DNA from 3 places in the Bradyrhizobium amphicarpaeae genome. Region 1 is predicted to be linked to each of the others. Evidence: predicted binding sites of a transcription regulator. Region 1 holds the regulator's gene; each other region holds the start of a gene.

Region 1 (3,275 bases):
CGCGCTGGGTGGCGGCATTGCCGGGCGCGGTCGGCCGCATCCCGGCGTTCGGTATCGCGCCGTTGATCGCAGCGAGCTTGGGGATCATCGTGATGGGCCTGTTGCGCACGCCTTTGCGCTGGGGCGGCGCCATGGTGCTGCTGGCCTCTATCGCCTGGGGCCTTTCGGTGCGGCAGCCCGATATCCTGATTGCCGGGGATGGCGCGAGCGTCGCGGTGCGGGGTGGGGACGGGCGCTTGCACCTGATCAGGACGGGCAAGGACAATTTCCTGCTGAAGGAGTGGCTGTCTGCCGACGCCGATCCGCGCGATGCCGGCAGTGGTGCACTGGCGAGCGGCATATCGTGCGACGAATCCGGCTGCGTGACGCCGCTCGCCGACGGGCGGCTGGTCGCGCTGGCCTCGCGCATCGAGGCGCTGGCGGATGATTGCAACCGGGCCGCACTGGTGGTGACGTCTCGGCCGGCGCCGCCCGATTGTGCGGCGATGGTGGTGGATCGGCAGCGGCTCGCTCGCCAGGGTGCGCTGGCCCTGACGCCACGCGGCGACGGCTTTTCCGTTCAGCCGGTGAGGGCGAGTGGCACAAGCCGCCCCTGGTCGCCGGCAGCTGCCGGCGAGGGTGAATTCGAAGGAGCTCTCGTGCCGAGGGCGGCGGCTCCGCGCAGCAAGGATGCGACCCCGGCGGAGGCCGATCTTCAGGCGGAGGACTGAAGCCCTCGTCAGCCGATCGGCAGTCGCGGAGCCGTCGGGCGACTGTCGGCGATGATCTCACGCTTGCGCTCGCTGACCGGCTGGGTCACCGGCAGCTGCAGGACGGTTGCGCGCTGGCCTTCGACGAGCTGCGTCACCAGCACGGATTTGCCGTCCGGGAATTCGATCGCGTCGTGATGGCGATCGGGAATGTGCGGATCGATCTTGCCGAACTTGCCGACGCGGGAGTTGACGGTACGCGTCCAGATCCAGCGGTTGTCGTAACGGACGTTGTCGGCGAAGGCGAGTTCCGTTCCCGGCAACAGGCAGACCGCGACGGAGAGATCGGCTTCGGAGGCAAAGCCGCGCGTCGAGGTGCCGCGGAACGTTGTCGTGACGATCGTCTCGCCGACTTCTGCGGGGCGCGTCGCGACGGCATGCAGGCTGTAGTCACACATCGGGTGCTCCTCAATGCAGAGATAGCGACCCGCACCTCTTTTGGAGGCGCAGGCCCCTGTCAGAGTGGAAGCGCGTGACGGTCTGCCTGGTTGTAGGCAAATCTGCGGCTCGGATCGGCGAGCCGAGATCACATTATCTTTCCCGAATCCAATAGGAACAAAGTTCGCTCACCTACATTCGGCAGGCGCGTGTCGGTGCCCGCAGGCCCAGAATGCAGATTGACCGCGTCGTGGGGAAAGAGGAGCAATGCTTGTTGCGCACCCGGCCGACGATGCCGCTGCGGAGAAGGGGCCGGATAGTCTGTGCAATACCAGAAAGACTATCCAGCCGGCGCGGACCATCGTCCGCTCCAATCTCTGATCGGCGATGCCGACCGCAGCCGCGCGCGCGAGGCGCACAAGACTTCTTGATCGAGACCGTCCGGACTCAGTACTTGCGGTACAGCCCGATCAGCTTGCCCTGAATCTTCACGCGGTTCGGCGGCAGGATGCGCACCTCATACGCGGCATTGGCAGGCTCCAGCGCGATCGACGCGCCACGGCGGCGGAATCGCTTGAGCGTGGCTTCCTCGTCGTCGATCAACGCCACGACGATGTCGCCGGTATCGGCGCTCTCGTTGCGCTGGATCAGCGCCATGTCGCCGTCGAGGATGCCGGCCTCGACCATGGAATCGCCGCGCACTTCGAGCGCGTAATGCTCGCCGGAGCCGAGCATGTCGGGCGGCACGCTGATGGTGTGGCTGCGGGTCTGCAACGCCTCGATCGGGGTGCCGGCCGCAATGCGGCCCATCACGGGCACGGCAACGGGCCGCTCGCCCTCGTCTGCGGACGGGCTGGAGCTCGCGCGGATCTTGCCGAGATTGCCCTCGATGACGCTTGGCGTGAAGCCGCGTCGGCTGCCGGCGGCGGCCTGGAGCTCCGGCAACTTGATCACTTCGATGGCCCGGGCGCGGTTGGGCAGGCGGCGGATGAAGCCGCGCTCCTCGAGTGCGGTGATCAGGCGGTGGATGCCCGATTTCGAGCGCAGGTCGAGCGCATCCTTCATCTCGTCGAAGGACGGCGGCACGCCGCTTTCCTTCAAGCGTTCGCTGATGAACCGCAGAAGCTCGTATTGTTTGCGCGTTAACATCTCGACCAAAGTCCCCCGGTTGATGTCGTTCGATTCCGAGACGATGAATTCAGCGATAAGCCGCTACATCCTCGAAACAAATCATGAACGGACACTATATGTTCGATACATGTTCCGCAACTGCTTAATTTTGCGTGAACAGAACGAGACACGCGGAATGCGTGTGGCCGCGCAGGTCAGACGGGGAGCCGCAGCACCTCGCAGGGGCTGCCGGCCTCGGCCTTCGGCGCAAACGGTGCGCGCACGAGAAGTACCTGTGCTGCAGCAAGATTCGCAAGCAGAGAGGAGTCTTGATGGCTGACGGGAAGAGCGACGAGCGTGCCGTCGTCGCGCAGCTCCAGGCGCGCGCGCAGATAGTCCTCGCGCTGGTCGTTGGCACCGAGATCGCGACCCAGCACGGCGCGCTCGCGATGATGATGAATCACCGAACGGCCCGACAGCGCCCGAATCAGCGGCACCATGAACAGAAAGGCGCACACGTAAGACGACACGGGATTGCCGGGCAGGCCGATCACGCCCATCGCCCCCAACCGTCCGTGCATCATCGGCTTGCCGGGCCGCATCGCGATCTTCCAGAACGCCATCGCGATGCCTTCGTCCCGCAGGGCCTGCTGGACCAGGTCGTGGTCACCGACCGATGCGCCTCCGGTCGTGATCAGGATGTCGGCGCCGCTTTCGCGCGCGCGGCGGATGCCGGCGGTGGTGGCCTCCAGCGTATCGGCGGCAACACCGAGGTCGATGGTCTCGGCACCCTCGCTGCGGGCGAGCGCGTGGAGGGCATAGCCGTTGGAATAGACGATCTGGCCGTGCCCGGGTGTGGCGCCCGGCATCACCAGTTCGTCGCCGGTGGCGAGGATCGCGACCTTCGGGCGTCGGCAGGCGGCGAGATACGGGTGATTCATGCCGGCCGCGAGGGCGAGATCGCGCTCAGTCAGACGGGTCCCCTTGCGCAAGAGGACGTCACCCTCGCGGAAATCCACGCCAGCGGGGCGGATGTGC
Region 2 (3,275 bases), 2.1 Mb from region 1:
GAGCGCGCCGCTTTCATCGAACAGCTTTTCGGGCTCGTAGCTGCGCATCCAGTCTTCGAGCACCTTGAGGTGCGCCGGATTCTCGCGACAGCCCGCCACCGGGACTTGATGCGCCCGCCAAAAACCCTCGACCTTTTTGCCGTCGACTTCCTTCGGGCCGGTCCAACCCTTCGGGCTGCGCAGCACGATCATCGGCCAGCGCGGCCGCGCGACGATTTTGCGTCCGTCGCGGGCGTGCTGCTGGATCGAGCGGATGCTGGCGAACGCGACGTCGAGCGCGTCCGCCATGGCCTGGTGCATCAATTTGGGATCGTCGCCCTCGACGAACAGCGGCTCGTGGCCGAGCCCGCGGAACAGATCGCGGATTTCGCCGTCGGGCATCCGTCCGAGCACGGTCGGGTTGGCGATCTTGTAGCCGTTCAGGTGCAGGATCGGCAGCACCGCGCCGTCATGAGCGGGGTTGAGGAACTTGTTGGAATGCCAGGACGCAGCCAGCGGGCCGGTCTCGGCCTCGCCATCGCCGACCACGCAGGCGACGATCAGATCAGGATTGTCCAGCGCCGCGCCATAAGCATGCACCAGCGCGTAGCCGAGTTCGCCGCCCTCGTGGATCGAGCCCGGCGTTTCCGGCGCCGCGTGACTCGGAATGCCGCCGGGGAAGGAGAATTGCCGGAACAGCTTGCGCAATCCGTCCGCGTCGCGCCCGATGTCGGGATAGATCTCGCTGTAACTGCCTTCCAGATAGGTGTTGGCGACCATGCCCGGCCCGCCATGGCCGGGGCCGCAGACATAGAGCACGCTGAGATCGAGCGCGCGGATGACGCGGTTGAGATGGGCGTAGATGAAGTTCAGGCCGGGCGTCGTGCCCCAATGGCCGAGCAGACGCGGCTTGATGTGCTCGGGGCGCAAGGGCTCGCGCAGCAGCGGATTGTCGAGCAAATAGATTTGCCCGACGGAGAGGTAGTTCGCGGCGCGCCAGTAGCGATCGAGGAGGTCGAGGTTGCTGCTTGCCGCGGCCGATTGTTGTTGATTTGTCATATTCATGCTGACCTTCACCCGGCGATCGTCACCAACATTGTTCCGCGACGATCGATCCCTGGCCGGCATCAAACGAGATCATTGCGACGGGCATGTTGCGTGAGGTCAAGCGGCCCCGCCCGAAATTTGGGCGGCTACTGTGCATGGGGTTGTTTTCCCATTTTTCGTTTATGTTCTTGATTTGTTCCGCTGTGGTGCTATCTTGGCTTCATGAGTCCAGCAGCATCCTCTCATGCGCTCAAGCACCCGCCGGTCAAGGCGCCCTCCGAGCCGGCGGGTGTGGACTCTGACTTTCCAGAGCTTGGTGTCGCCATCGACCGCGCGCGCAGGCGAGGGCGGGGTGCGCAGTCCAACACCAGCGGCCGCTATGAGGCCGAGGCCCGAATTGCCTTCGACGATGGCTGGCAGAGCCTCGAAGAGCTGCCGCCGTTCAAGACCAGCGTCGGCGTCGACACCTCGCGCAAGGTGATCACGCGCAACGACAGCCCCGATATCGGCTTCGACCGCTCGATCAATCCCTATCGCGGCTGCGAGCACGGCTGTGTTTATTGTTTTGCGCGGCCGACTCATGCCTATCTCGGCCTCTCTCCGGGGCTCGACTTCGAGTCGAAACTGTTCGTGAAGCCCGAGGCGCCGGCGCAGCTCGAGGCGGAGCTTGCGGCTCCAGGCTACGAGCCGCGGATGATCGCGATCGGCACCAACACCGATCCCTATCAGCCGATCGAGCGCGAGCGGAAGATCATGCGCGGCATCCTCGAAGTGCTGGAGCGCGCCGGCCATCCCGTCGGCATTGTCACCAAATCGGCTCTGGTGGTGCGCGACATCGACATTTTGTCGCGCATGGCCAAGCGCAATCTCGCCAAGGTCGCTATATCAGTGACCTCACTCGATCCGAAACTGGCGCGCACCATGGAGCCGCGTGCGGCGACGCCGTCGAAGCGGCTGGAGGCGCTGAAGCAACTGTCGGAGGCCGGCATTCCCACCACCGTGATGGTTGCGCCCGTGATCCCCGCACTGAACGATTCCGAGATCGAGCGCATTCTCGATGCGGCCGCGCATGCCGGCGTCAAGGAAGCCTCCTATGTCCTGCTGCGGCTGCCGCTGGAGGTGCGCGATCTCTTCCGCGAATGGCTGATGGCGAACTATCCGGACCGCTATCGCCACGTCTTCACCCTGATCCGCGAAATGCGCGGCGGGCGCGATTACGACGCGAAATGGGGCGAGCGGATGAAGGGCACCGGCCCGATGGCCTGGACCATCGGCCGCCGGTTCGAGATCGCCTGCGACAGGCTCGGTCTCAACAAGCGGCGCTCCAAGCTGACCACGGATCATTTCGCCCGGCCGAAGCGGAACGGCGATCAGCTCAGCCTGTTCTGAGCGAGAAAAGAGAAGCGTAGTATGAGTAAGGAAGTTCCGGCTCCAGTGCCCCGGCTGACCGTCATCACGCTGGGCGTGAGCGACATCCGCGCCAGCATTGCGTTTTATGATGCCCTCGGTTTTTCACGCCGGCTGAAAGCGACCGTCGAGGCGGTGGCGTTCTACGACACCGGTGGTCCGGTGCTCGCGCTGTACCCCTGGGATCAGCTCGCGGCCGACGCCAAGCTGCCGGACGATCCAAGGCCTACCGCCTTCCGGGGCATGACACTCGCCTGGAACTGCGCCACGCGTGGAGAGGTGGATGCCGTGCTGGCCTTCGCCCTCAGCAAGGGGGCGAAACTGGTGAAGGCCGCGCACGAGACCGATTACGGCGGTTATTCCGGTTATTTCACGGACCCCGACGGCCATCCCTGGGAGGTCGTCGTTGCACCCGGTATCGAGGTCGGCGACGACCGGCGGGTGCATCTGGCAGAGTAGGGCAGGCTGAATAGCGGGTATTTTGAGCGGTTCCGGGTTGCACCGGCCGGGCCGCTTGCGCACGATCCCGGCCATGATTCGGGACAAGTCCGCCAAGACACCGGCCAAAGACGCGCCAAACAAGGACGCTGCGAAGAAGGCAGCGCCCGCCAAGGCCGGCAAAGCACCTGCGACCAAGGTTTCGGCCGGCAGGAGCGCGGGCAAGAAGGGCATCATCGCGGTCGCTTCCCCAAGCTTTCGCCGCGAGCGCGCGCTGATCAAGCGCGGCGTCTGGCCGGTCGCCGGCTGCGACGAGGCGGGCCGAGGGCCGCTCGCCGGGCCCGTGGTGGCTGCGGCCGTAATTCTCGACCCTGACCGGATCCCGCGCGGCATCGACGATTCCA
Region 3 (3,275 bases), 850 kb from region 1:
GCGATGAGCTTCGTCGCGCACTGGATGGTGTCGTGGCTGATCGCATGGGCCGCGATGCTGCCGATCGTGCTGCTGGCCGCGCCCGCGATCCGCGCCTTCTCGCTGCTGCTGACGCAGGAGGAGAGGGATCCCCGAACGCCCGGCAGGCATGAAAAGGCCCCGCCTGGCGAGTGCCAGACGGGGCAGAGAGTTATTGGAGGCTGAGGTGCTGGGCTGCAACACCATAGCGGCATCACCCTAGCCGGCCCCGCTTACGGCAGCCTGACAGGCGGCAGATTTCCGCATCCCGGGGCCGCAGACTGGCCCCGCACCCGTCCCAATTTCGACATCCGTCCGCACGACTGCGGACACACCCATCGGCAAGATTCCACGCCGTTCGGCGCAGCCATGGGGGAAACGTGGCACGCCGACCAGGGGTGGCATCATGGATAACGTAGAGCGGTCATTCGCCGCCGCGACAGCGGCTGGCTTCGTCGTGCTGGTGATCGGCCTCGTGCTGCTGGCGCTGCTTTAGACTGGGTGGCGCGGGGGGCGGCCAGCCGTGCCCCGCGATGATGGGGGCGCGGAGCATGCCGCATTCTCAAAACGGCAAAACAACCCCATGCACAGTAGGCGTCAAGGACATTCCAGCGGTACCTCAGCGCCTTGACGGTGCTGAGGTACCTCTCAAGCAGCTCCGGCGAACGCTAGTGGATCTTGATGTCGTTCAAGGGAAGATGGAGCTCGCTGGCGCGCTCTTCGCGGTCCTTCCTGCGGAACTCGTTTTCCTGGCGCTCGAACTTGATCATCTCCTCATGCGCCGCCTGCAGCAGGGGACTTCGCCTGGTCGTTTGCTGGCGCTCGTTTCCGGTCATGCCTGAGATCCCCAAGAGTTGCGGTGAGAGTTGCGGCAAGAGTTGCGGGCCTCATCCTAGAGAAGCCCGGAGACCGCGAAAAGGTTCGGTGCCGCAGCATTATGTAATTCTGACGGGGGCCGGTCCATGCGTCGTTGATGCAGGTCAGCTTCGGTCGGGGAGGACGTTGCCGCAGCCCTGCTATTTCGGCGGTTGCAGTCCGGGGGATTTGGCCCAGTCTTGCAGATGATCGGCGACATCGGCCTGGCGGGCCTTCTTCAGCAGGGCATCCCGCTCGGGCCCGGGCGGAAGCTCGGAGGCCTGTTGCTTGACCTGCTTCCCCCATGCGGAAAGCCGGTCCTGAAGGGTCAGCTGCTGCTTGAAACGTCGTCGCTTGAACATGGCATGCTCCTTTCCGCGCGAGGAAGGCGGGAGCGCAATCGGCGTTCTCATCACCGATAGTGGCCAGGCGTCGTGCGGTGACGGGTCATTAGGGACCATGATTGGCGCCGGCGTCTGTGCACTTGTGCGCACAGGGGGATGGCGAGCAGGGGATTGAGGAGGGGGGTTGGGGAATCCGCAAAAGAACATATTGCGAACTTAGAACAAATAGGGTACGATACTTTTATCGACGAGCCGCCTCGCCAATCGTTTGTCCCGCACCCGAATCCTCGCCATAAGGAGCACGACCAATGTCCGCCACTGCCCTGCGTATCGTCGAAGGATCTTCCATGGACAAGAGTAAAGCTCTCGCCGCCGCGCTCTCCCAGATCGAGCGTCAGTTCGGCAAGGGCTCGGTGATGAAGCTCGGCAAGAACGACCGGTCGATGGACGTCGAGGCGGTGTCGTCGGGTTCGCTCGGGCTCGACATCGCGCTCGGCATCGGTGGCCTGCCCAAGGGGCGCGTCGTGGAAATCTACGGGCCGGAATCCTCGGGCAAGACCACGCTGGCGCTGCATACGGTTGCGGAAGCGCAGAAGAAGGGCGGGATCTGCGCCTTCATCGACGCTGAACACGCGCTCGACCCGGTCTATGCCCGCAAGTTGGGCGTCAACATCGACGAGCTCCTGATCTCGCAGCCGGACACCGGCGAGCAGGCACTGGAGATCTGCGACACGCTGGTGCGCTCCGGTGCGGTCGATGTTCTGGTGGTCGATTCGGTCGCGGCGCTGGTGCCGAAGGCCGAGCTCGAGGGCGAGATGGGCGATGCGCTGCCGGGACTTCAAGCGCGTCTGATGAGCCAGGCGCTGCGCAAGCTGACGGCCTCGATCAACAAGTCCAACACCATGGTGATCTTCATCAACCAGATCCGCATGAAGATCGGTGTGATGTACGGCTCGCCGGAAACCACCACCGGCGGCAACGCCCTGAAGTTCTACGCCTCGGTCCGCCTCGACATCCGCCGCATCGGCGCGATCAAGGAGCGCGACGAAGTGGTCGGCAACACCACCCGCGTCAAGGTCGTCAAGAACAAGCTGGCGCCGCCCTTCAAGCAGGTCGAGTTCGACATCATGTACGGCGAGGGCGTTTCCAAGATGGGCGAGATCCTCGATCTCGGCGTCAAGGCCGGCATCGTCGAGAAGTCCGGCGCCTGGTTCTCCTATGACAGCCAGCGCCTCGGCCAGGGTCGCGAGAACTCGAAAGCGTTCCTGAAGGCCAACCCCGACATCACCGCCAAGATCGAGACCTCGATCCGTCAGAATTCCGGCCTGATCGCCGAGCAGATCCTCGCCGGCACGCCGGAGCGCGACGCCGACGGCGAAGAGCCGGCGGAGGAGTAATCCCTAACGCGAACAATTTTCGCGAGGAGCGGGCGCTGAGGACGTTGAGTTGCCGACGTCTTCGGTGCCTGCTTCGTTTTGGGCTGTCGTGACAGTGAGGTGGGACGATGAAGCGTCTGATCTTGGCTGGCTGGGGTGGCGGCCGTGATCTTGCTCGATCGGGGTGGGCCGAGATCGTCATACCGTTGCATTTCCAATTGGAGTGGAGGCCGCTTCCGAAGGCGGAAAAACTCTCCGTCTGGACGCCGGCGTGACGCGGCTCATCATGACATCGGATTCATCCGCCGCCGGCGGGATACGAGGGGCCGGCCTTGGCGATCTCGTCATTGCGATCGAACGTCGGCTAGTCGAGGGACCGTTGCCGTCCGCGGCGGAGTGCCAGGCATTCTTCTCCCCACGGACGACGCAGCAACTCGGTCAGAACTGGCTGGACGACACGCCGGCCTGGCGCCTGGAAGGGGCTGGGTTGAAGGGGCGCGGTCTGATCGACCTGCTGTCAGAATGGGACACGGCCGAACTGTGGATGGGACCAGAGCCGAATGCGCAGTTACTTCTGCTCTGGCTGCTTGATCATTGCGGCAGCGAGGAAGCGGCAGTTTCCAGGCTCTCGATACGTGACCTGGACTTTGCCGTGGGTGAGGTCAAGCCAGAGCAGCTTGCG

What was found. The regulator LexA, encoded in region 1, represses DNA repair genes until DNA is damaged. The targets are predictions, from matches to a motif close to TGTTCNNNNTGTGTTCNG.
Region 2: the regulator LexA is predicted to act here: its motif matches at 1,210-1,227, upstream of CIT40_RS08870 (PA0069 family radical SAM protein).
Region 3: the regulator LexA is predicted to act here: its motif matches at 1,417-1,434, upstream of recA (recombinase RecA).

Annotation. Positions count from the first base shown of each region.
Region 1 is NZ_CP029426.2:3,937,616-3,940,890, reverse strand. It holds gene CIT40_RS18315 (ComEC/Rec2 family competence protein) at 1-710, shown strand, start outside; gene CIT40_RS18310 (hypothetical protein) at 719-1,147, opposite strand; gene lexA (transcriptional repressor LexA) at 1,575-2,276, opposite strand; gene CIT40_RS18300 (molybdopterin molybdotransferase MoeA) at 2,453-3,275, opposite strand, start outside.
Region 2 is NZ_CP029426.2:1,871,211-1,874,485, forward strand. It holds gene CIT40_RS08865 (phosphoketolase family protein) at 1-1,038, opposite strand, end outside; gene CIT40_RS08870 (PA0069 family radical SAM protein) at 1,249-2,415, shown strand; gene CIT40_RS08875 (VOC family protein) at 2,437-2,892, shown strand; gene CIT40_RS08880 (ribonuclease HII) at 2,966-3,275, shown strand, end outside.
Region 3 is NZ_CP029426.2:4,786,062-4,789,336, reverse strand. It holds gene CIT40_RS22565 (DUF2798 domain-containing protein) at 1-204, shown strand, start outside; gene CIT40_RS22560 (hypothetical protein) at 687-854, opposite strand; gene CIT40_RS22555 (hypothetical protein) at 1,035-1,235, opposite strand; gene recA (recombinase RecA) at 1,526-2,614, shown strand; gene CIT40_RS22545 (hypothetical protein) at 2,865-3,275, shown strand, end outside.